DNA from 4 places in the Desulfosporosinus sp. SYSU MS00001 genome. Region 2 is predicted to be linked to each of the others. Evidence: riboswitches for the same ligand, from Rfam matches in the RefSeq annotation. Region 2 holds a riboswitch; each other region holds the start of a gene.
The links. Region 2 has a riboswitch for cobalamin ahead of ACPUYX_RS17250 (ABC transporter ATP-binding protein). Riboswitches for the same ligand answer to the same signal wherever they lie in the genome.
Positions count from the first base shown of each region.

Region 1: it holds a riboswitch for cobalamin, as region 2 does, so the genes downstream of both, ACPUYX_RS14885 (HoxN/HupN/NixA family nickel/cobalt transporter) here and ACPUYX_RS17250 (ABC transporter ATP-binding protein) in region 2, are expected to answer to the same signal.
Region 3: it holds a riboswitch for cobalamin, as region 2 does, so the genes downstream of both, cbiE (precorrin-6y C5,15-methyltransferase (decarboxylating) subunit CbiE) here and ACPUYX_RS17250 (ABC transporter ATP-binding protein) in region 2, are expected to answer to the same signal.
Region 4: it holds a riboswitch for cobalamin, as region 2 does, so the genes downstream of both, ACPUYX_RS18520 (energy-coupling factor ABC transporter permease) here and ACPUYX_RS17250 (ABC transporter ATP-binding protein) in region 2, are expected to answer to the same signal.

Region 1 is NZ_JBNFTW010000008.1:80,331-85,372, forward strand. Features, by position in the region: gene ilvD (dihydroxy-acid dehydratase) at 1-17, opposite strand, end outside; gene ACPUYX_RS14870 (FadR/GntR family transcriptional regulator) at 326-1,012, opposite strand; gene ACPUYX_RS14875 (YkgJ family cysteine cluster protein) at 1,080-1,439, opposite strand; gene ACPUYX_RS14880 (metallophosphoesterase) at 1,487-2,638, opposite strand; cobalamin riboswitch at 2,738-2,928, shown strand; gene ACPUYX_RS14885 (HoxN/HupN/NixA family nickel/cobalt transporter) at 3,046-4,068, shown strand; gene ACPUYX_RS14890 (precorrin-6A/cobalt-precorrin-6A reductase) at 4,111-4,839, shown strand; gene ACPUYX_RS14895 (SHOCT domain-containing protein) at 5,036-5,042, opposite strand, start outside.
Region 2 is NZ_JBNFTW010000011.1:41,489-46,530, forward strand. Features, by position in the region: gene ACPUYX_RS17235 (UbiD family decarboxylase) at 1-352, opposite strand, end outside; gene ACPUYX_RS17240 (hypothetical protein) at 423-953, opposite strand; gene ACPUYX_RS17245 (energy-coupling factor transporter transmembrane component T family protein) at 986-1,729, opposite strand; gene ACPUYX_RS17250 (ABC transporter ATP-binding protein) at 1,704-3,248, opposite strand; cobalamin riboswitch at 3,324-3,499, opposite strand; gene ACPUYX_RS17255 (peptide deformylase) at 3,583-4,077, opposite strand; gene ACPUYX_RS17260 (DUF523 domain-containing protein) at 4,190-4,633, opposite strand; gene ACPUYX_RS17265 (YdeI/OmpD-associated family protein) at 4,973-5,042, shown strand, end outside.
Region 3 is NZ_JBNFTW010000007.1:88,657-93,698, reverse strand. Features, by position in the region: gene cobM (precorrin-4 C(11)-methyltransferase) at 1-478, opposite strand, end outside; gene cobI (precorrin-2 C(20)-methyltransferase) at 465-1,196, opposite strand; gene cbiE (precorrin-6y C5,15-methyltransferase (decarboxylating) subunit CbiE) at 1,193-2,446, opposite strand; cobalamin riboswitch at 2,581-2,760, opposite strand; gene ACPUYX_RS13705 (YtxH domain-containing protein) at 3,083-3,505, shown strand; gene cbiD (cobalt-precorrin-5B (C(1))-methyltransferase CbiD) at 3,792-4,922, opposite strand.
Region 4 is NZ_JBNFTW010000013.1:809-5,850, reverse strand. Features, by position in the region: gene ACPUYX_RS18535 (energy-coupling factor ABC transporter ATP-binding protein) at 99-941, opposite strand; gene cbiQ (cobalt ECF transporter T component CbiQ) at 1,231-2,013, opposite strand; gene ACPUYX_RS18525 (energy-coupling factor ABC transporter substrate-binding protein) at 2,026-2,352, opposite strand; gene ACPUYX_RS18520 (energy-coupling factor ABC transporter permease) at 2,352-3,104, opposite strand; cobalamin riboswitch at 3,284-3,473, opposite strand; tRNA gene ACPUYX_RS18515 (tRNA-Cys) at 4,884-4,957, opposite strand.

The sequences.
Region 1 (5,042 bases), on a different contig from region 2:
ACTGCATCACTATTCATTTTGAACACCTCTCTCTTTTAGGTTGTTTAACATCATTATATCTTGCGTGATGTCTAATGTCTATTGATGAAATAATACTACTCAAAAATTCTTTTTGTCTAACCTTAAGTAAACTCGTTCAACTAGAGTTAAACATCAGAGTTGCGGTGACGAAAGTTTCTTGTGGACACTTACTCTGAAATCGCCTAATGCTATCGCGCTGAAGAATGGTCTCTACCCCCAACAAAGCAAGGTATGAGAACAACTCCCACTTGAAGTGGGAGTCTTACGATTGGATAAATCTCAAAGTACAAATTCGAAAATAAGTTTAATCTTCAACAAATCCAAAACCTCTCATGGCATGAATAATATGCAGCTTCATAGCAGTTTTGGCTCCCTCAGCATCACGAGCTGCTAAAAATTCCATAATCATGCGATGATCATTTAGCGTATTGCGAACCATTTCTTCATTGGTATCCGACAAAGGGACCCCTTTGTTGATAGCTTGGTAAAGAACCGGCATCAGTTGATTCATAAACTCATTATGGGTCGCTTTAGCAATGGCCTGATGAAAGGCCTGTTCAACTTCAGTTCGATCTTCTTTTTTTATGATCAGTTCTTCTTCTAACTTGCCATAATACAAAATTCGCTCAAGTTCTTTATCAGTCGCACGTTTTGCAGCATAATAAGCCGATTGCGGTTCAAAAATAAGCCGCATTTCGTAGAGATCTTGGATATCTGGTTTAAATGCGGAAAGCTCCTTTAATCCATAAGCCTTATTTAAATCCAGGTTATCTTTGACATAAGTTCCCTTACCACGCTGGATTTCCAAGACATTATGAGCGATTAAGATGCGAATAGCTTCTCGCAGTGTCGTACGACTCACTTGTAATTTACCCGCAAGCTCATTCTCATTGGGAAGCTTATCCCCTATTGAAAATTTTTTGTCGATAGTAATCATTGCCAGAATGTCTTCCGCGACATCCTCCGCTAAGCTTCTGCCATCCCTAGCCATCGTCTGCCTCCTTTTCAGAGAAATCGGTCATCTTGCCGAGAAACTTCGTTCAAAAGATAGCCGCTGCCTAATTCAGCAGTAAATCAAAGTCCTTCCAGGTAAAATCCACCGACAAAATACCGATAGGATCTTCAGTAACAACCCAGTTTAAATCTTTAGAAGCTTCCGGCTTTCTAAAACAAATTAAATTCTTATAATGTCCAAAGGCACGGCATATGGAAGGCCTCGCTTTATGAATACCGCAAATATCCTTATCCAGATCATAGAAAATGCAAGTTCCAAAATAACGCTTTTGCTTTTTTAGCTCAGATCGTCTTACCTCAGGCATTAACTTAAGAGCTGTTTTTATGGACCTAAGATCTTGTATTGTGATGGGAACAGGACCACAGCATAATCCCCTACACTCTTTACAGGGCAAACTTTCCATATAGCAACACCACCTAACTATATGCGCTATTATTTTTAACGACCGGACTACTTAAACTTAATCGTGATATCTACAATTTCGGGTGTATTTCCCAACCTAATCGGCGGACCCCAGGTTCCATATCCTGAGGAAACGATGAGTTGAAAGTTTCCTTTTTTAAGGTAGCCCCAATCGTCTTCAAAAATTCGACGGGTAATTAAGCGAATCGGAAACAACTGTCCTGCATGAGTATGACCTGACAGCTGTAGATCAACCCCTTGCTGAACTGGTTCCTCCAATTGTAATGGTTGATGATCCATAACAATAATAGGCAGAGAATGATTAACTCCCTGGAGCAAGGTTTGCAGAGATTTTCTCTGAACCCCATTATAGCGAGATCCGGATCGATCATCCCTTCCAACTAAATAGAAACTTCCATCAATTTCCTGACTGCTGTCCTTCAATACTCTTACACCGGCTGCATCCAAATATTTGGCAGCTTCTTCAGCATTTCCTCCAATATACTCATGATTGCCCAACACCGCAAAGGCCCCGTACTGGGCTTTTAGTTTTTCGAAGGCCTCCGTCATTTCCTGCTTATTAACCGCTTCAACATTCTCGTCAAATACGTCTCCAGCAAACAATACCAGGTCAGGATGCAATTGATTGATCATTCCAACCATCTTGGTCAGATAACTATTATGGATAATCGTTCCGAGATGAATGTCCGATACCATCACAACATGCAATTGTTTTAGAGATCCCGCCTGTTTGGCTATTGTAATATCATAATGATTTATCCGCGGGTTTCGCGCATTCCAGGCTCCGAAGCCTACAATTCCCAGCACAAGAACGAAGATTGCCAATCCAAAAGCAGGATTTAGGCTTTCCTTCAGAGGAATAAGATGAAAAATATGGTTTACTAAACGCAAGAGATCTATGGCAGCAATGATTAATAAAAAGTAAAACATAAAGGCCATCCAATAGGCCCCAATTAGATTTAAGCCTTCGTAAAGCCCCTGAGGCAGAAATTTTTGCAGAAAGCGGGCAATTAAATAGGACAATGAAATCAGCGCAAAGACAAACCAATAGGCTTTAAAAGGAATAAAGGGAATATAACTAAATAAAGCCTGCCAGCCACGCAGGCCGATATAATAATTAATCCCTCCATAGACAAGAAAAAAAACAATTCCTATTAAGATGAAAAATGGATTAAACATTTGAACACTTCCACCCCCGATTTTATAACTATAACACATGGTTTACATTTAATGAACTTACTGTACAAAATCACTTCATTCATGTTATTATTAGAATAAACTAAATAGTTAAGAACAAGTGATCCCTTCCTGAGGGAAAAGGATTGAAAAGGAAAGTCAGTTAAAAGCTGACGCGGTGCCCGCCACTGTAAAAGGGAATCAATTCACACAATGTCACTGGGACAAACCTGGGAAGACGTGAGTTGATAATGATCTTGAGCCAGGAGACCTGCTTATTCTTAAGCCAAACTGCCTACGGGAATGTTAGGGGGTATATATTTGTATTATCTTTAAGCCCTTCTCTTAGCAGAAGGGCTTTTGGTTTTGTCTGAGATCATAATTACTTCACGGGTTAGGAGAGAGGGCCTATGAATAACTCCGCCAAAGGTATTTGGAATCGTCATCGCTGGCTTCCTTATGGTGTTTCTGTCACCGGTATACATTTTCTGGGCATAATCATGCTGTTGTTAAATTTAAAACAATTTCCTCAGTTACTGGGATTTGCTTTTCTCGCTTATACCTTAGGCCTGCGTCATGCCTTTGATGCGGATCATATTGCAGCTATTGACAATACAGTGCGCAAAATGATCCAACAAGAAAAAGACCCTATGGGAGTCGGTTTTTTCTTCTCGATTGGTCATTCAACCGTTGTCTGTATCATGTCCATTATTACTGCTGTTTCTATGCATTGGGCACAACAAAACATCCCTCAAATACAAAATTTCGCCAGCATAATAGGGACCGCAGTTGCCGGAGGATTTCTTTTGCTTATAGGGTTGTTTAACCTTTACATTTGGTTTGATATCTTTGGCTTTTTTAAGAAAATGCGTCAAGGCGAATTTGATGAAGAAAACCTTGATGAACTCTTATTGAATCGAGGATTCGTAACCCGTTTTTTTAAACCTCTCTATCGATTTATAAATAAAAGTTGGCATGTTTATCCTTTAGGCTTTCTCTTCGGGCTTAGTTTTGATACAGCTTCGGAAGTTGCATTACTCGCCATTTCTGCTACACTCGGTACTAAAGGCATGCCCATGACAGCAATTCTTTCTTTGCCTGTTATATTTGCAGCAGGCATGAGTTTGATGGATACAGCAGACGGGGTTTTTATGACGACAGCATATCATTGGGCATTTTCTACCCCTCTGCGTAAAATTTATTATAATCTTTCGGTTACAGGTTTATCGGTTATTGCCGCCCTAGTTATTGGGATTATTGAACTCGCGCAAATACTGTCAACCAAGCTGGGTTACCATAGCAATTTTTGGGTCTGGGTCCAAAGTCTCAACTTTGGTTCTATCGGCTACATACTTGTCAGCCTTTTCGTTATTACTTGGGCAGTTTCTTATATCGTATGGAAGGTCATGGATTTGGAAAATTGCCTGAACTAATTGCCCCTTCAAGCTATTGCTCACTAACGGAGGTTAACAAACATGATTGTTCTTTTGGGGGAATCTCCAGCAGCACGTGAATTGAATACGCAGTTAACGGCTAGAAACATTGATGTTATTCAGAGACAATACTGGTCTGAAGAAACTCCCTTACCGTCTCATCCTGCATTAGTTGTTGATGCCAGTCACCCTTCTATGAGTACTAAATTCAGTTCTTTGCGACGCTGGTGCGAGGAACTGAACATTCCTTTTATCCGCTTAGAGCGACCAGAAACTAAAGTTCCCTCCAGCCCCTTAATTTTTCCTGTCTATGATTGGGAAGAAGCACTGGCCCTGCTTGAACAACGTATTAATACCTTGCGCAAGCAAAAAGGCCATACAATTACCGTCTTTATTACGACAGGCAGCCACCAGCTTCAAACAATTACCACTAGTTCTTTTGCCCAATCAGTGCGTCTCGTGGCGAGAATTTTACCCGAAGGACATTTAGTGCAAAAATGTCGGGAAGCTGGTTTGCATCCCCGGGATATTGTAGCTATGCAAGGTCCATTTTCCAAAGAAATTAATAAAGCCCTTTTTAAGTTTTACGGCGCGGATATTGTTCTTACACGAGACAGCGGTCTTGCCGGAGGAACAGACACAAAGATCTCAGCAGCTTTAGAGCTTGGTTTAGATATTGTTCTGGTCAGAAAAGCCAAAACCAATAATGGTTTAACCGTAAACAGCCCTCAAGAGCTTCTTAATTGGCTGGATCAAAAACTTCCCAGCTAAGAGCTCAGCAAACATATTAATCACAACTTTTGAATCTGTAAAGAAAGCTCTGTTTCTCAAAAGTTATCATTTCTGACAGAATAACAAATCGGTCTGCCAATGATTGTCCATCAGCAGGCCGATTTGTTATATGAGTCTTCTTTTTGTTAAACGGTTTCTTGTTTAGTGCCATGATAATGGTAATACTAACCCGCTACTAACGG
Region 2 (5,042 bases):
ATAGGTCTGCCTCGGAACCAATCAAGACATTCTCCCGGAAAGATGCTTCATCTACCTCCACAGGGTCAATTCGCTGATTAATACGTTTGGAATATTCAGCTGCCAGTTCATGAGGTGCAACCTCCAGCGCTAAAGCCAGACGTTCACGAGGAGCCAGAACATTGGCAACCACAGAAATATCATGACCTTTTATGTTATCAAAAATCGTTAACGGGTTGCGGCGGGCTTTCTCCAGTTCCATGATCAACGTACTTATCTCATACTTAGGGTCTATCTCCTCTTGAACGTGGATAACCTCCGACGGAATCTGAGATTTAACCCGTTCAATGAACCCTCTCAAATCCTGTTCCAACTAAAATGCCTCCTTTAGTTTCGAATGTTTGTTGACCTTTTTCTCTTCGAAATCTACTTTGAATTAGTTTTTAGAGTAATGCTGATTTCTGTAAAGAACCATAAACACTCTTGGTCAGGCTTCCTGCGACGATGGTTCCTACTAAAGCTGTCAGCGCAGAAGACAAAAAGGCAATTTTCCAATCAAGATGGATAACATAAATCAAGCCGATCGTAACGCATAAGTTGCCGATAACATTACAGCCCAACATAGCTACAAGGTGGTGGCTTAATTTCGTCATCGATAACTTAACAGCAATCAAGGAGTAAACAATGGAACCGATCGTATTGGCAAATAAGAAGAAAAAGGCTAAAGGGGAATAGGCTGTTGCCATGGCTACAATAGCTTCCACTAATCCTGCAATAATACCCGCTGGTTGTTTGTACATTAAAACAATAAGGCCCGTAAAGAATGCCCAACATGTACCATTAAGCAGTAAAAGAGTGGGATCTAAAATACCGTCGATTCGTCCCGTTATCTGCTCCATGATTACAAATACAATCCCGATAATGACAGCTCCTACAAGTGCTTTGGTGTCAGTCCTAAACAATTTTTCTTTCACGTTATTCTCCTCCTAAATCATTAATTATGGTCTTATATTAATGGCAACAGCCTTGTTGTTATGCTGAGGCTTATTACCAAGAACATCGAGGCAATTATTACAACATCATAAGACTTCAGGGCTATATCCGATGAAAACGTTCGATTTTTACTCCGCCCGTAACCTCTTAACTCCATAGCTAAGGCTATTTCCGTTGAGCGACGAACTGCACGATATAAAAAAGGCAGGAAGGTTGGAATAATTGCTTTCAGATCATCCCAAACGCTATCCATTTTGAGGCCCCTGGTTCGCTGGCTGTCGATGATCGACTGATATTCTTCTTTCATAAGGGGTAAAAAACGTACGCCTAGACCCACCAGCATGGCAAAACGATAGGGAATTTTAAATTTTACAAGCATCAGGGTAAAGTCTTGAGCTGAGGCGGAGGTAAAGAACTGTAGACTGGCATAGAAAATAAGTGTCGCTTTCAGTATGCCGGTAATCGCCAGCGGCAGAGCGTCGCTGTAGATTTTAATGATGCCCCATTGATAAATCAAAGTACCCTCCCGGCAAAACAGTAACTGAATAATCAAGATCTGAAGCCCCAAAAGCAAAAGAATGATTACCATAGCCTTAGAGTGTTTAAATGAACCACTTAGAATTAACGAGGACGTAATACACACCAGTAACGTAATTCCTAATTGAGCAGCAGTTTGACTGAGCAGTGCAAAGTAAATCATCAAAATATACCAGACAAGCTTAGTGCGGGGATCAAATTTCGGAAGTGCCAGTGTCATCATAACCCTCCTTGAAAGTATCAGTGTTTGGGAAATCCAGACCAATCGCCTTCAGTTCCTCACGATGCCGCTCTATGTCTTTTGTCTCAATATCCAGCCTGATGCGATGCTTATATAGGGCAACTAAGCGGTTTGAATAGTCTTTTGCCATGGCCAGATCATGGGTAATCAACAGAATGGTTTTGCCGTTGTTCGATAAGTCATAGAGTTTCTCCATAATCATATAGCCTTGGTTCTCATCCAGGCCAGAGGTGGGCTCATCAGCAATAATGAACTCCGGATCACCGGCAAGTATCGATGCTAATGCCAGAAGTTGACGCTGACCACGGCTTAGACGCTGGGGATGCATTTCCTTGTAATCCGCCAGTCCTACGAATTGCAAACATTCATCAACTTTCTGATTTAGAAAATCATTTCGTTCACCCCTTAGCTTTAAGGAAAAACCCACCTCTTCCTCCAAAGTGCTAGCAAAAATCTGATGGTCTGGGTTTTGAAATAAAAATCCGACACGAGCCAATATCGTTCTCAGGTTTCCTTTTTTAATGATCTGATCAAACAAGCGAATTTCACCCTTGGCAGGCTTGAGTAAACCAATAAGTAATTTCGCCAAGGTTGATTTTCCTGAACCATTCAAACCGACAACTGACAAAAAATCACCTTTAAATACTTCTAAATTAATATTTTCACAACCCGGTAATTGATTATTATATTGATAGGAAACATCACTGATTTTAGCTATGCTCTCCCTGGGTTTATTACTGTCAACATAAAAATGCCTGCCATTTCTGAGCATTTCTTTCCGGTACTTGATTTGGTACCAGTAATATTCCCTGGGTGAGTATTCCTTTTTAAGTTCACCGTCTTCAAGAATCAAAACTCTGTTAGCGTAGTTAAGCACTTCTTCAATTCGGTCCATAACCAAAACTATCGTGAGATTCTGAGTTTGATTTAACTCCCCAAGCCGCTTATAGATCTCCTGGCGGCCTTGTGGGTCCAGTTCGGCAGTGGGTTGATCAAGAATTAGAATCGGAACTTTGAGGGCTAATACTCCTGCTAAAACAACGCGCTGGGCCTGCCCACCTGAAAGAGACGAAGTTTGTCTCTTTTCGTAACCACGCAAACCCACAAACTCCAGCGTATTTTTAACAACCTGATCAATTTGTTCATAAGGAAGCTCTTGATTTTCGAGTCCGAAGGCAACGTTCTCATAGACATTTAAACTAATGATTTGATTATCGGGTTCCTGCATCATGTATCCCATATAATCCAACATTCTATTGAGAGGTATTTCTTTAATGTCTTGTCCCATAATTGTTACTGTTCCTGTTAATTCTGCGTTATGGTAATGAGGAATCGCACCTGTTAGGACATGTAATAATGCTGATTTTCCCGAGGCCACCCCCCCGGTAATGACGATGAAATCTCCTTGATTAATTTCTAAATTGATGTTTTTAAGTACCGTCTTCTCATTATTCGGGAACTTGAGTTTTTCAATTCTAATTTTGGCAATTACATTCATGGCAATCTCCCTGTAATGTTGACTAAGAACAAAAAAGTTCTAGCTTAAAAAAAGCTAGAACTTTACCTTTGTCCTCTTTGCATTATTTTATAGGCAGGTCTCCTGACTTATAGACTCCAATGAACGCCTTCCCAGTTACCCAGTGGCATATGTACATTTTCAACGTCTAACTACAGTGGTGGGTCCGTCCAGGATTTTTACCTGGTTCCCTATTATCCCCAATTAGGGGCACCTATAAAAAATTGTATTTAATTTGTTAACTACTAAAATAATAGAATAGTTTGTTTAGTTTGTCAAATAAATTTCTACATCATACGCCTGACTTCCAGATGCCTCAATTAGACAATTCACTTCGCAAAAAGAATGATTTATTATCAATCGCTCTCATCGTAGCCAAGATCCCGTCGAGGTGGTCATACTCATGTTGTAACAGTTCCGACAAATCTCCTTCCAACATCATTTTTTGAGGTTTCCATTGCAGGTCTAAATAGTTGATCGTACATCTTCTATACCTCTTTACCCTAACCAGGAGTTGCGGAAAGCTCATACAATCGTCAATAATCTCCATCATTTCAGCATCGATAAACTCTAACGTTGGATTGATGAAAATGACAGGTTCATCAATATACATATATAAAAGTCGTTTAAATATGCCTATCTGAGGAGACGCAATAGCTCTACCTGCGCCATATTTATTTCTAAAATCGATCAGTGTATCATGCAAATCATTAACAATCGGCGCTAACTCTTCGAGTTCGCTTTCTTGTACTGTTTCACTAACTTTATATAACTTGGGATTACCGAGTAGTAGAATCTCTCTGATTGCCATCCCTAAATTTTCACCTTTCTTTCAGTCTGCCAACATTTAATCTTTGCAACGCAATCCAGGTACGAATTTCCCACTTCGAAACTAAACTACCACCAAGACTTTATCCCAGCGGTCATTCTTTCTTGAATATAAAGTCTTCTTCTGTATAAACCCTAATACCGTTTTCCAATAATAATTCAGCAGTGAATCCATAGCCATTTAACAGAGTTCCGCTAAACGTCCCATCATAAATCAGACCAGATCCACATGAGGGACTCCTTGCTTTTAAGATGGCGGTATTTATTCCGATGGTTTTGGCAATAGTTAATGTTTGCTGTGCACCACGTTTATAAACTTCAGTAAAATCTTCATTGCTTCTACTGATAACCTTTTTCTCACCATCATCAGTAACTAAAATTTCACAACTATCTCTTGGAATACATAGACCTGCAATTACTTCCGGACATATTGGGATCGCTTTGCCATCTTTAACGAGTTTTACTATCTCTTCAATTTTCGTGTTTTTGCCATCATATCTACAATTAATTCCCGCAAGGCAGGCACTAACTAAAAGCAAACTTTACCCCCCATTTTTGATAATATTTTCTAAAGCCTAAGACGATTGCCCGAGTCCCGAGACGCAAAAGCCCTCATCAAACGCCCCCCAACTTGAAAACCGCCTCCGATGCCCCTGACCCTACACAATACTCCTCACTGGAGCATCAGCTAACCTTTATCGAGACGGTTACTTCGTCTTAAAGTTAACGGTGCGCTGATATAGCATGGGGTGAGTGATAATTGAAGAAAGTATGGAAAATTTAACTACTAATTAAGCTTATGTTTTTTGCTAATCCTAAAGATAATTCGTAATCTAGTCAGACAAGCAACTGCACATTAAATTTTCAAGGGGGGCTCCATGACGACAAATAGCAAAATTAATCCTAAGGTTGAGGAATTTTTGAGTAAAGCCCAAAAGTGGCAAGATG
Region 3 (5,042 bases), on a different contig from region 2:
AATGGGTTAAAGCTTCACGGTCCGGTACGGGTGTCCGTCCAGCCAAACGGGTAAGAATCAAGGTTTGACTGATATCCGGCAAGGTGAACTCCCGTTTGACTGCCGCCGCAGCGGCAAAAACTGAGCTGACTCCCGGAACCACAGTATAAGAAATTTCTTCTTGGTCTAAGCGATCAAATTGTTCTTTGATTGCGCCGTACATGCTAGGGTCTCCCGTATGGAGACGGACAATAGTTTCCCCTCTTTTTGTTCCTTCGATCATTAAAGCGGCCACCTCTTCCAGAGTCAAAGAGGCACTGTCGTGACAAGGCGTTCCCGGCCTGCAGAGCTTAAGCAAATCCGGGTTGACTAAAGATCCGGCGTAAATGACCCGATCTGCTCTCTCCAGGGCTCGGGATCCTTTGATGGTGATCAGTTCAGGATCTCCCGGGCCTGCACCTACAAAGATAACTTCTCCCTTAGGTTTATTTTCCCTCACCGTTTTCCCTCCCTAATAAATCCTTTTTGACCAAGAGCAGGCTAAGGTAATCGATCTTATTGGTTTGGAAATCTTCCGGCTTTGGTTCCCAACAAATTTGCTCTCCGTGCTGACCTAAACGTGTAAGCAAAACGGCTTTTCTGTCTCGCTCTTGGAGAAGGTTGAGAATTTCCGGAAGCCTGCGCGAAACTTTCATCAAAACTAAATTAGGAAAATCAAGATATTGGTCAACGTCTTCCGTACTCGGCAGGACCACTAAGGGCTCATCTCCCGTGGCAAGCGGCAAATTAATTTTCGCGGCCGCGGCTGCCATAGCTGTAATACCAGGAACAGTAGTAATTAATTCGGAAGGTAATTGCTCTTGAAGAAGGTTCAGCAGGTAACTGTAAGTACTATATAAGGAAGAATCACCTAACGTAATAAAGGCAATAGATTTACCTATCTTCAGCTCATGTAAGAGCATTTCTGCTCCGTCTCGCCAGGCCTTGGCTAAAACCTGTTGATCGGACGTCATGGGCATTTCCAGTTCCAGCAAACGCACATTAGCCGGGCAGTGGACTTTGGCAATGTCCCAAGCAACACTTTCTCTTTCCATTTTTGATTTTGGAATAGCCACCAAATCTACCGTTTGCAGGACATCGACGGCTTGCAGAGTTAGAAGGCGAGGATCTCCCGGGCCAACTCCGACTCCATAAAATTTACCCCATGTTGTTGTCATAATCTTACCCCTTTTCGTGCAGATAGTATAAAGATGGGATTTAAGGCTTGGGCCATATGCAGATTGTGAACGGGCTGCCAGCGGACAGCTTGAAGAGAAACAATATCAATATCCTGATAGTCCAGTTCTGAAAGTAATTTTACTCCCTGAGACATAGTTTCAAGGGTGACGGCTGTAATGACGATCCTGCCACCTTCAAGAAGCGGCACATTTAATAAAATATCCTCCAGCCGCCCTTTACTTCCCCCAATGATACAGACATTAACTGGTGGAAGTTCCGGAAAAACATCGGGGGCGCTTCCGGGAATTAAATGAAGATTTGAAACGCCAAACTTCTGCTGATTAGCAAGAATCAAGGCTTGGGCTTCAGGATTATGCTCAATGGCATAGACAACTCCCTCCGGGACTAAACCGGCAGCTTCAATACTAATACTCCCAGTGCCTGCGCCAATGTCAACAATACTGTCAGATCTGGAGATTTGGGCTTTAGCGAGAACTTGAACTCGGATCTCCGACTTAGTCATTGGAACATTTCCCCGCAAAAATTCCTGATCCGGTATCCCTATTCGTCCTCGGAGTACGTTATTCGCCGAATTATGTGCTGAATTCTTTGCCTGATCATCTATTACCGGATCTAGCTCCGGATGCAAAATAAGAATTGCATTCTTCAAGGAGGCACCTTCTTGAGCTAGATGCCTGGCGTCCATAGTTTGCCATAGCTCTTCAGGGTAAGCTAACGCATTCCCCATTGAAATATTCGGATTTTGTCCAAGATCAATATAAAATTGGGCGACTCTTTGCGGAGTGTTCGTCCCTCCGGTTAATACTCCCGTCAGACGTCTTATTTGGGTAGGAAGTACTGATAAATCCCGTCCGTGGACACTTACAAAATCAGCCTCTTGCCAAGGGAGTCCTGCTCGGGCAAAGGCAAATTGAAGAGAACTGATTCCGGGGTAGACTTCTATTTGCTCTCCCGGAAATTCCTTTTTTAGTCTGGGCAAAAGGCTGAAAAAGCCTGGATCACCCGAGACAAGAACTCCTATCTCTTTCTCAGCCAATAAGGCCGTTCTAATGACCTCAAGGCTGGCCTTAAGGTCTCCCGTTAAACAGTGTTGACCACCCAAGAAATCAGGAAAAAGCTTGAGAGCTCTAGATCCTCCAATTAAAACCTCACAGTTCATAGCCAGATCTATAACGGCCGGCGGCAGCCATTCTGTTCTTCCGGGACCGATTCCGATTACCTTCAACATTGATTTCCCTTCTTCCGTGGTTGACTAACGTTTTGCCAAAACCTTACTTGGAACTTTGGGACAATTAAAAAAGAGCCTGAGCGGCTCGTATGGTTTATCCTTTAATAAACACACACATCTCCTATCGCTCGTAGGTCTGTGAATTACTTAAGGAAGGTTTTCTGGCTTCAAATCATCATTCTCTTCCTATGTTTACAACAGATAAAGCAATGGAAGAGAACTCCTTGTTCACAGTGGCGGGACCGCGCCGGATTGTCACCGGCTTCCCCTCTTAGATCCTCGTTGCCTGAGGAACCTTAAGTATTTTATAAAATTGTAAAACCTAAATGAGATTTCATTAGATTATCCGAATATCTGAGTATTCTATAAGTATTAACAAAATTCCTCTTTTCAAAAAAATTTAAAATAAAGCTTTACTATCATTGATTAATACTATTTTATAGCTTATTTCTTAATTAGGCAATGTTAAGCAATTTGTTTTAAGCAATTCAAATGGTATTTGGTAATATCCTACAAAGATTATATAATTATTTTAACCATTTATGTTATATTATACCATAAAGCATTTGACACTTCACCGTCTATTAAAGAATAAGATATTTTGCATAGAGTGCAAAGAAAGGAGTTTTTGATAAGATGCCCGAAGGTAAAAAAACTGCGAGTATCGCCTCCGTCGCCATTGCAGCGCTAGTTGGCGGAGTGGCCGGCGCCGTTGTTGGTTTAATGGTCTCACCTAAGAGCGGGGAAGCATTACGTAAAGATATTCAAACAAAAGCAGAAAATCTTGCCGAGCAAGTTCAAGACTGCACAGTTCACCAAGCAGAGGCTTTAAAAGAAACGGGCTCAAACCTGCTCGACAAGGGAAAGAAAATTAAAGAAGATCTTCAAGTCCTCTGGCAGGATTTAAAACCCAAAAAATTAAATTCCATTGACATCGCCAGCTCGTCTGCGGTTGATATCCAGGCGGACTCAGAATCCGAGCCTGAAGTTGTTACGTACTCTTCTGAATCTCCAACTGTTGAAACCCCAATTGAAGATGATATTGAAACACTGCCCTAAACTACACGAATCCTTTACCTAGATTCCATAATAATCAAGAAGCCCTAAAATCGAGCACTCGACTTTAGGGCTTCTCTTAGTGAACTCGTTCAGCTAAAGCTGAACATCGGGGCTTCGGTGACGAAAGTGTCCTGTGGACACTTTCCCCAAAAGCGCCTAGCTCATAACAAATTCTATCGCGAAGGATGGACTCTACCCCCACCGAAGAAATCGAAGGAATAGTATAGCCCCCACTTATGAGGTGGGGGTCTTAGCTGGGGATAAAAAACGTATTACTCCCAGACCATTAAGCCTTACCGACGTTCCATTTCCACTGTTGTTTTGCAACGATCTCTTGAGCATTCATATCCCAGCCTACAGGCTGACCATTCAATAAGGTCATGATGGATCCCACTCGAAGACGGCCAAACGTAAAAGCTTGTGCCCGTTCGCCGGCTAAATGAGCTAAATGATGCAGCAATTCTTGGTGACCAAGGTTTAAAAGTTCTAGAGCAGCTCCCTCCGTTGTAGGGAACTCTGCTAGTGTTCTTAAGGTTTCGGCTTTAATTCCGAAGAGTGCAGCATGAGCCAGTAAAATTTCCGACCGTGCATCAGCCACGCGATTATGTGTGTGGAAGATACCTCCCGAAACTTTAATCAATTTGCCGATATGTCCTAATAAAACGACGTCTTCAATACCTCGGTAAACAGCTTCTTCCAAAAGGTAACCGACAAAATTGCTCATTTGAATAACAGCTTCGGTGGGAACATCAAAACCTTCTGTCGCCACACGAAATCCATAATGTCCTGGAGTTAAAACTATTGCTTTATGTCCGTAGGCCACTGCCTGGTCTAATTCCGGTAAAATCGAGGTTTTGAAGGCTTCTTCGGACATGGGACGAACAATCCCACTAGTTCCCAGAATTGAAATCCCGCCTACGATACCCAGACGGGGGTTTAGGGTGCGTTTTGCAGTCTCTTCGCCTCCCGGAACTTCAATGGTAATTTCAAGTTCTTCCTGGGGAAAGACTTCTCGAACTGCTTCGCGTATCATTCGTCTGGGGACCGAGTTAATAGCCTTTTCACCTACAGGCTGATCCAAGCCTTTTTTAGTGACTGTGCCCACGCCTTGTCCACCACGAATACGAATCTCTCCTTGAGCCGAAAGCTCGCGCACGAGGACACGAATCTCTAAGCCGTCAGTAATATCGGCATCATCTCCGCCATCCTTGATAATACTTGCAGTTGCCCTTGAATTTTCAAGGTTTCCGGAATGGATCGGCATCCCTAAACGAGCTTGATTGGGCAAAGGTATTTCGATTCGTTCCGGCAAACAATCTCCACCCAGGAGAAGGCAAGCTGCTTTGGCAGCACCTGCAGCACAGCTGCCTGTTGTATATCCCTCGCGCCAGGTATGTCGATCTTTGTTTCGCGCCATAGCTATCTCCTATTAGCAATTTATTAGAATCTCATTCAGAGAATTTTCATCTCTCTGCACTTTTTACGTTACGTTATGAGAAGTTATTGTTCTAGTCAGAAAAAATAATTATAAAGTTCG
Region 4 (5,042 bases), on a different contig from region 2:
AATTGTATGGCCTTGATGTGCCTTATAACGTAAAAAGAGACCTTGGTATTTATCCGAAGTCTCCCTTAACTGGAACTGTCGTTATGCTGACTATGAAATTAGTTACTTTTACGCATCTTCTGGAGCATTTCTCGAAACTCCTGGATACTTTTTGGAAATATTTTTCCATCGGCAAGAAGATGCTCCTCCACCAGCGATTCATACACACCTAACATCATCGGCTGCTTTAAATTTGCCTTCTTTAAAACTGCTTCTTCTTGGAATATTTCCAGTGGTGTTCCGTCCGCAATGATCTTTCCCTGACAAAAAACAAGAACTCTTTGTGCCCATCGGTAAGCAAAATCCACATCATGTGTAGAAATCAAAATTGTTTTCCCTTCCATACTCAATTTGGATAAAATCTCTTCCAACATCTTGGCATTTAACGGGTCTAACGCAGCCGTTGGTTCATCAAAAATAATGATTTCTGACTTCATGGCAATAATGTCAGCAATAGTGACCTTTTTCTTTTCCCCACCACTTAAATAGTGAGGCGGACGATCTTTAAAATCTAGGATATTCATATAAGTCAGGGCTTCATCGACCCTTCTTATGACTTCCTCTTTAGGAAGTTTTAAATTCATTGGTCCGAACCCTACTTCCGCCCTGACCGTTGAAGCAATAATCTGATTATCTGCATCCTGAAAAACAATTCCAATAGTTTTCCTCAGTTCTTTTAGATTCATTTTATTAATAATAGTGCCCTTATAACGAATTTCTCCATTTTTCGGCGTTAGAACACCATTGACATTCAGGAAAAATGTAGATTTTCCGGCTCCATTTGAACCGATAACTGCAATTTTCTCACCTTCATTAATATCAATACTGACCCCGTCTAATGCTGCTTGTCCGTTTCCATAGATATAATATAAATCGCGGATACTTAAAATTGGTTCTTTCATAGACTCTCCTCATATGATTAAATAGTGTCAAGAAACTCCAGATCTTCCTCAAAAGGAAGTGTTTGCTGCGCACCAGTTTTCATCTAATCGTGAGACCCCCACTTCAAGTGGGAGTGACCCCCGTTCGCTTCGGTGGTGTTAGAGTCCATCCTTCAGCGCGATAGCATTTGTTATGGGCTTGGCGCTTTCGGCGAAAGTGTCCGCAGAACACTTTCGTCACCGAAGCTCCGATGTTCAGTTTTAGCTGAACGAGTTCACTCTTTGATGGTACCTTTAGCGGCGAAGAAATCTATTTAGTAAATCCCCAGATCAAAAACAAAATGGCAATAAATACTGCTGCCGATATTAACTGGATAATGTCTATCTTTTTGTCTTCCTCCAAAAATATCATTTCACCATCATAACATCGAGCTGCCATCGCATCATAATATCCATTTGCCTTTTTCAAAGAAATAACAAGCATATTACTGGCAATCCCTCCGAAGGTATGCAATGATGTCTTGAAATCGCAAAACCCCAGTCGTGAGTTTGCAGAATTCTTCATTTTGGAGTGAACATCTAAAATAATAAAAATATAACGATAAATCATGTTCATCAGTTCAATTATAAGTTTCGGAATATGTGCTTTCCTCATAACAGAGATAATTTCTGAAGATGGTGTTGATAATGTCATCATCTGTAATGCACTAACTGCAGCAAACACTTTTAGGATCATGAAAATTGCCTCTTTGAGCTTCTCCAGGGAGGTAAAAACATAGAAAAGGCCAAGATGTAAATTATATTGTCCTATTGGCTTCCAGGCAAAATCAACGGCAATTGTCAGAGTTGCCAGGAGAATAAAGGAAATTGGAATCGCCAATACCGAAAGATATTCGTGTAATGAAAGACCTCCCTTCATCACGATCAAATATGCCATTCCAAGGATAACTGCAGCAGATACATAGGGATTATTCAGTCCAATGCACAGACTCATTAATAATACTGCAAATAAAACCTTAAACGTGGCATTCCATTTTCTGATTTTCGAAGCATAGGAATAAAAATCAATTTCGAATTCCCCCCCATGTTTCAGAAAAACAACCCCCTAACCTAATTTTTTGCCTGTTTCTTTTTCCCATTTACTTCTTTCAACAAATCTGCCGAGGAAGAAGAACACAACTCCCACGCCGATACCGGTCTGTACACAGAACAATAGACTTTCTACTTCGCCCGGTAATTCTCCACCAATTAATCGATTCATAACCGGTTCAACCCACGGCTTGTAGTCGGTTCCTGTAATTTCTGCAACTATTTTGCTTCCGGCGTCATCAGAACCACCAAACTCTGCTCCTTTTAACATAAACAGAGGAACAACTGCGATCAGTAGTGCAATTAATGATAAAATGATAACTGTTTTTTTCGATTTCGACATTATTCAACACCTCCGTCCATATATCCGATACCTATCAATTCTGATTTTGCATACGTCTCAAGACCAATCACAATAACAACTGTCAAAATACCCTCAATAATTGCCAACGGCACCTGGGTCGGTGCAAATACACCGAGAAACTTAAGAGCAGAGGCAACAACACCGCCGTTCGATGACGGATAGGCAAGTGCCAGCTCAAAACTGGTAATACAATACGTAAATAAATCTCCAATTGAAGCTGCTAGAAAAATCCTAGCATTATTATTGACCTTTAGTTTTTTACACGACATATAAATAACATAGGATATAATCGGGCCAGCAATTGCCATGGAGAAAGTGTTTGCACCCAGCGTGGTAAGTCCGCCATGCGCCAGTAGAATTGCTTGAAAAATAAGTACAATAATACCCAAAATGCTTACTGCAAATGGTCCAAATAAAATTGCAGCAAGTCCTGTACCTGTCATATGTGAACAGCTTCCTGTAACTGATGGAATCTTTAAAGAAGATAAGACGAAAACGAAGGCACCAGCCATTGCTAGCAAGGTCATGGATTTACGATTCTGTGCAGCTTGTTTCTTGATGGCAAAATAACCTGCTGCCAGAAATGGCAGACAGATGAGTCCCCATGCGATACAGTATTTGGGTGGAAGGTATCCTTCCATAATATGCATTGCATAAGCAGCCGGAGTTATTCCGAATAACCCTGCAAAGACCGCAAATAGGCTAACTATTTTCTTTTCCCTTATATTCATAATTGAATCCTCCCCTAACTTTTAAAAAGACCTCTTCCTTATTCTTAATAGACTCCTGCTTGTTCGAATTACCCTCCAACTAAAAAAACCCTTCTACCAACAGAAGGGTTTCTAGCTCAACCGGTATCAGGTAAAATTACCAAAAACACAGGTATACACCTCCCTAACATCCCGTAGGTAGTTCAACTTCGGAATAAGCAGGTCTCCTGGCTTAAGATCATCATCAACTCACGTCTTCCCGGATCGATATCCAGTGACATTTGTGAATTGGCTCCCTTTTACAGTGGCGGGCACCGCGTCAGCTTTAACTGACTTCCCTTTTCAATTCCTTCCCCTCAGGAAAGAATCACTCATTCCAATATTTAACTATAATTATTATAACAAGAAGAAAAGAGTTTGTATAGTGTTTATGTAATTCTAATGGACCTGATTACTTTGTTATCACCATTGTATCTGAGACTCGTTATTATGCAAAAGAAGAAACCCCCGTATCGCTACAGGAGCCCAACAAGGAGGTTAAAGTGAACGCCAATCCACTTTAACTAATAAAAGGTTATCATTACATATATCCCCTGTCGATAGAATGTTGATATGTTATTAATGGCTTTTATTAATAACAGAAACTTTTCCTTTAAATTAAGGAAAACTCCAACTATAAATCAGACTAAGTAGTAGGGGATAATTTATGTACAGTATATATTATTCCTCCTGTTTGTCTGAAGATCTAATCAACTCAAGCATAAAAACATACTTTGTTTCCATATAACTGTATTGCCACCGGAAATAGCAAAAACATACATATTGAATCTTCAAAATTACACGAATGTCGGATGTCCGGAAAACGCCGGAGTCTTTCCCAGTATGGGAGTTGGAAGAAGTACCAAAAAGTGACCAGAAGCGAAAAACTCAAAAATGGATTAACCTGTGCCTAAAGATATCCGCTCATAGAGCATATCGGGTCGCCCTGCCTTATCATCGCTACGGCAGATAGAGACCGTTTCGCTCTCGGCCGAGACAACACTCATTTTACACTCACGTATGCCCAGCTTTATGCTCCGACATTGGGGTTCGGCACTTCTTGCTGGTCCGGCTTGTTCGAGTACCGCGCCACAAGTGAGTACAAGCCACTGTTAGACTATTAAAGTTCTCCAATAACAAAATCGTCACAGGCACCCTGCTTACCGGATATCCGTCTAGTCTTTTAAGAGACTTGTAGGCCAAGAATTTTATACTAATATTATTTGCTTCCTCTATGTTTCATCAAGTAGGCTGGCCACCCATTCGGAAACATCATCTGCCAAATGAGAACGTAGAGAAACATTCAAATCCAATTTATCAAAAGTTTTAACTCGACATATATCTTTAAAAACATTCTCTAGCTTTGGTGGACAAACTACCATCCATGTTTACTTCCTGCTTTTTAATTGCATCTTTCCTGCAATACCTGCTTCTTCACCATTATGTATTTCTTGACCTTCTCCAACAAGGCCATCACAGACCAGTCTGAAATCTTCTCGGCTATTTCAATTATTAAGTCTGGCTCAGATTTATTAACCTTGTGCTTTTCAAAAACCTGGCTTTTGCCCCATAAGCGTTGAGCCTCATCAAAAATAAAAAACACCGACCCAAAAAGATCAGTTGTTTGTTAAAATCTATTATGCTTATTTCAACTTTCGTTATGGTGCTGATGACCGGAATCGAACCGGTACGGGCTATTAACCCGCGGGATTTTGAGTCCCGTGCGTCTGCCTGCCAGTTCCGCCACATTGGCAAAAATATTGGAGGCGGCACCCAGATTTGAACTGGGGATAAAGGTTTTGCAGACCTCTGCCTTACCACTTGGCTATGCCGCCAAAGAATAACTTATGGAGCGGGTGATGAGAATCGAACTCACGTAGCTAGCTTGGAAGGCTAGTGCTCTGCCATTGAGCAACCGAG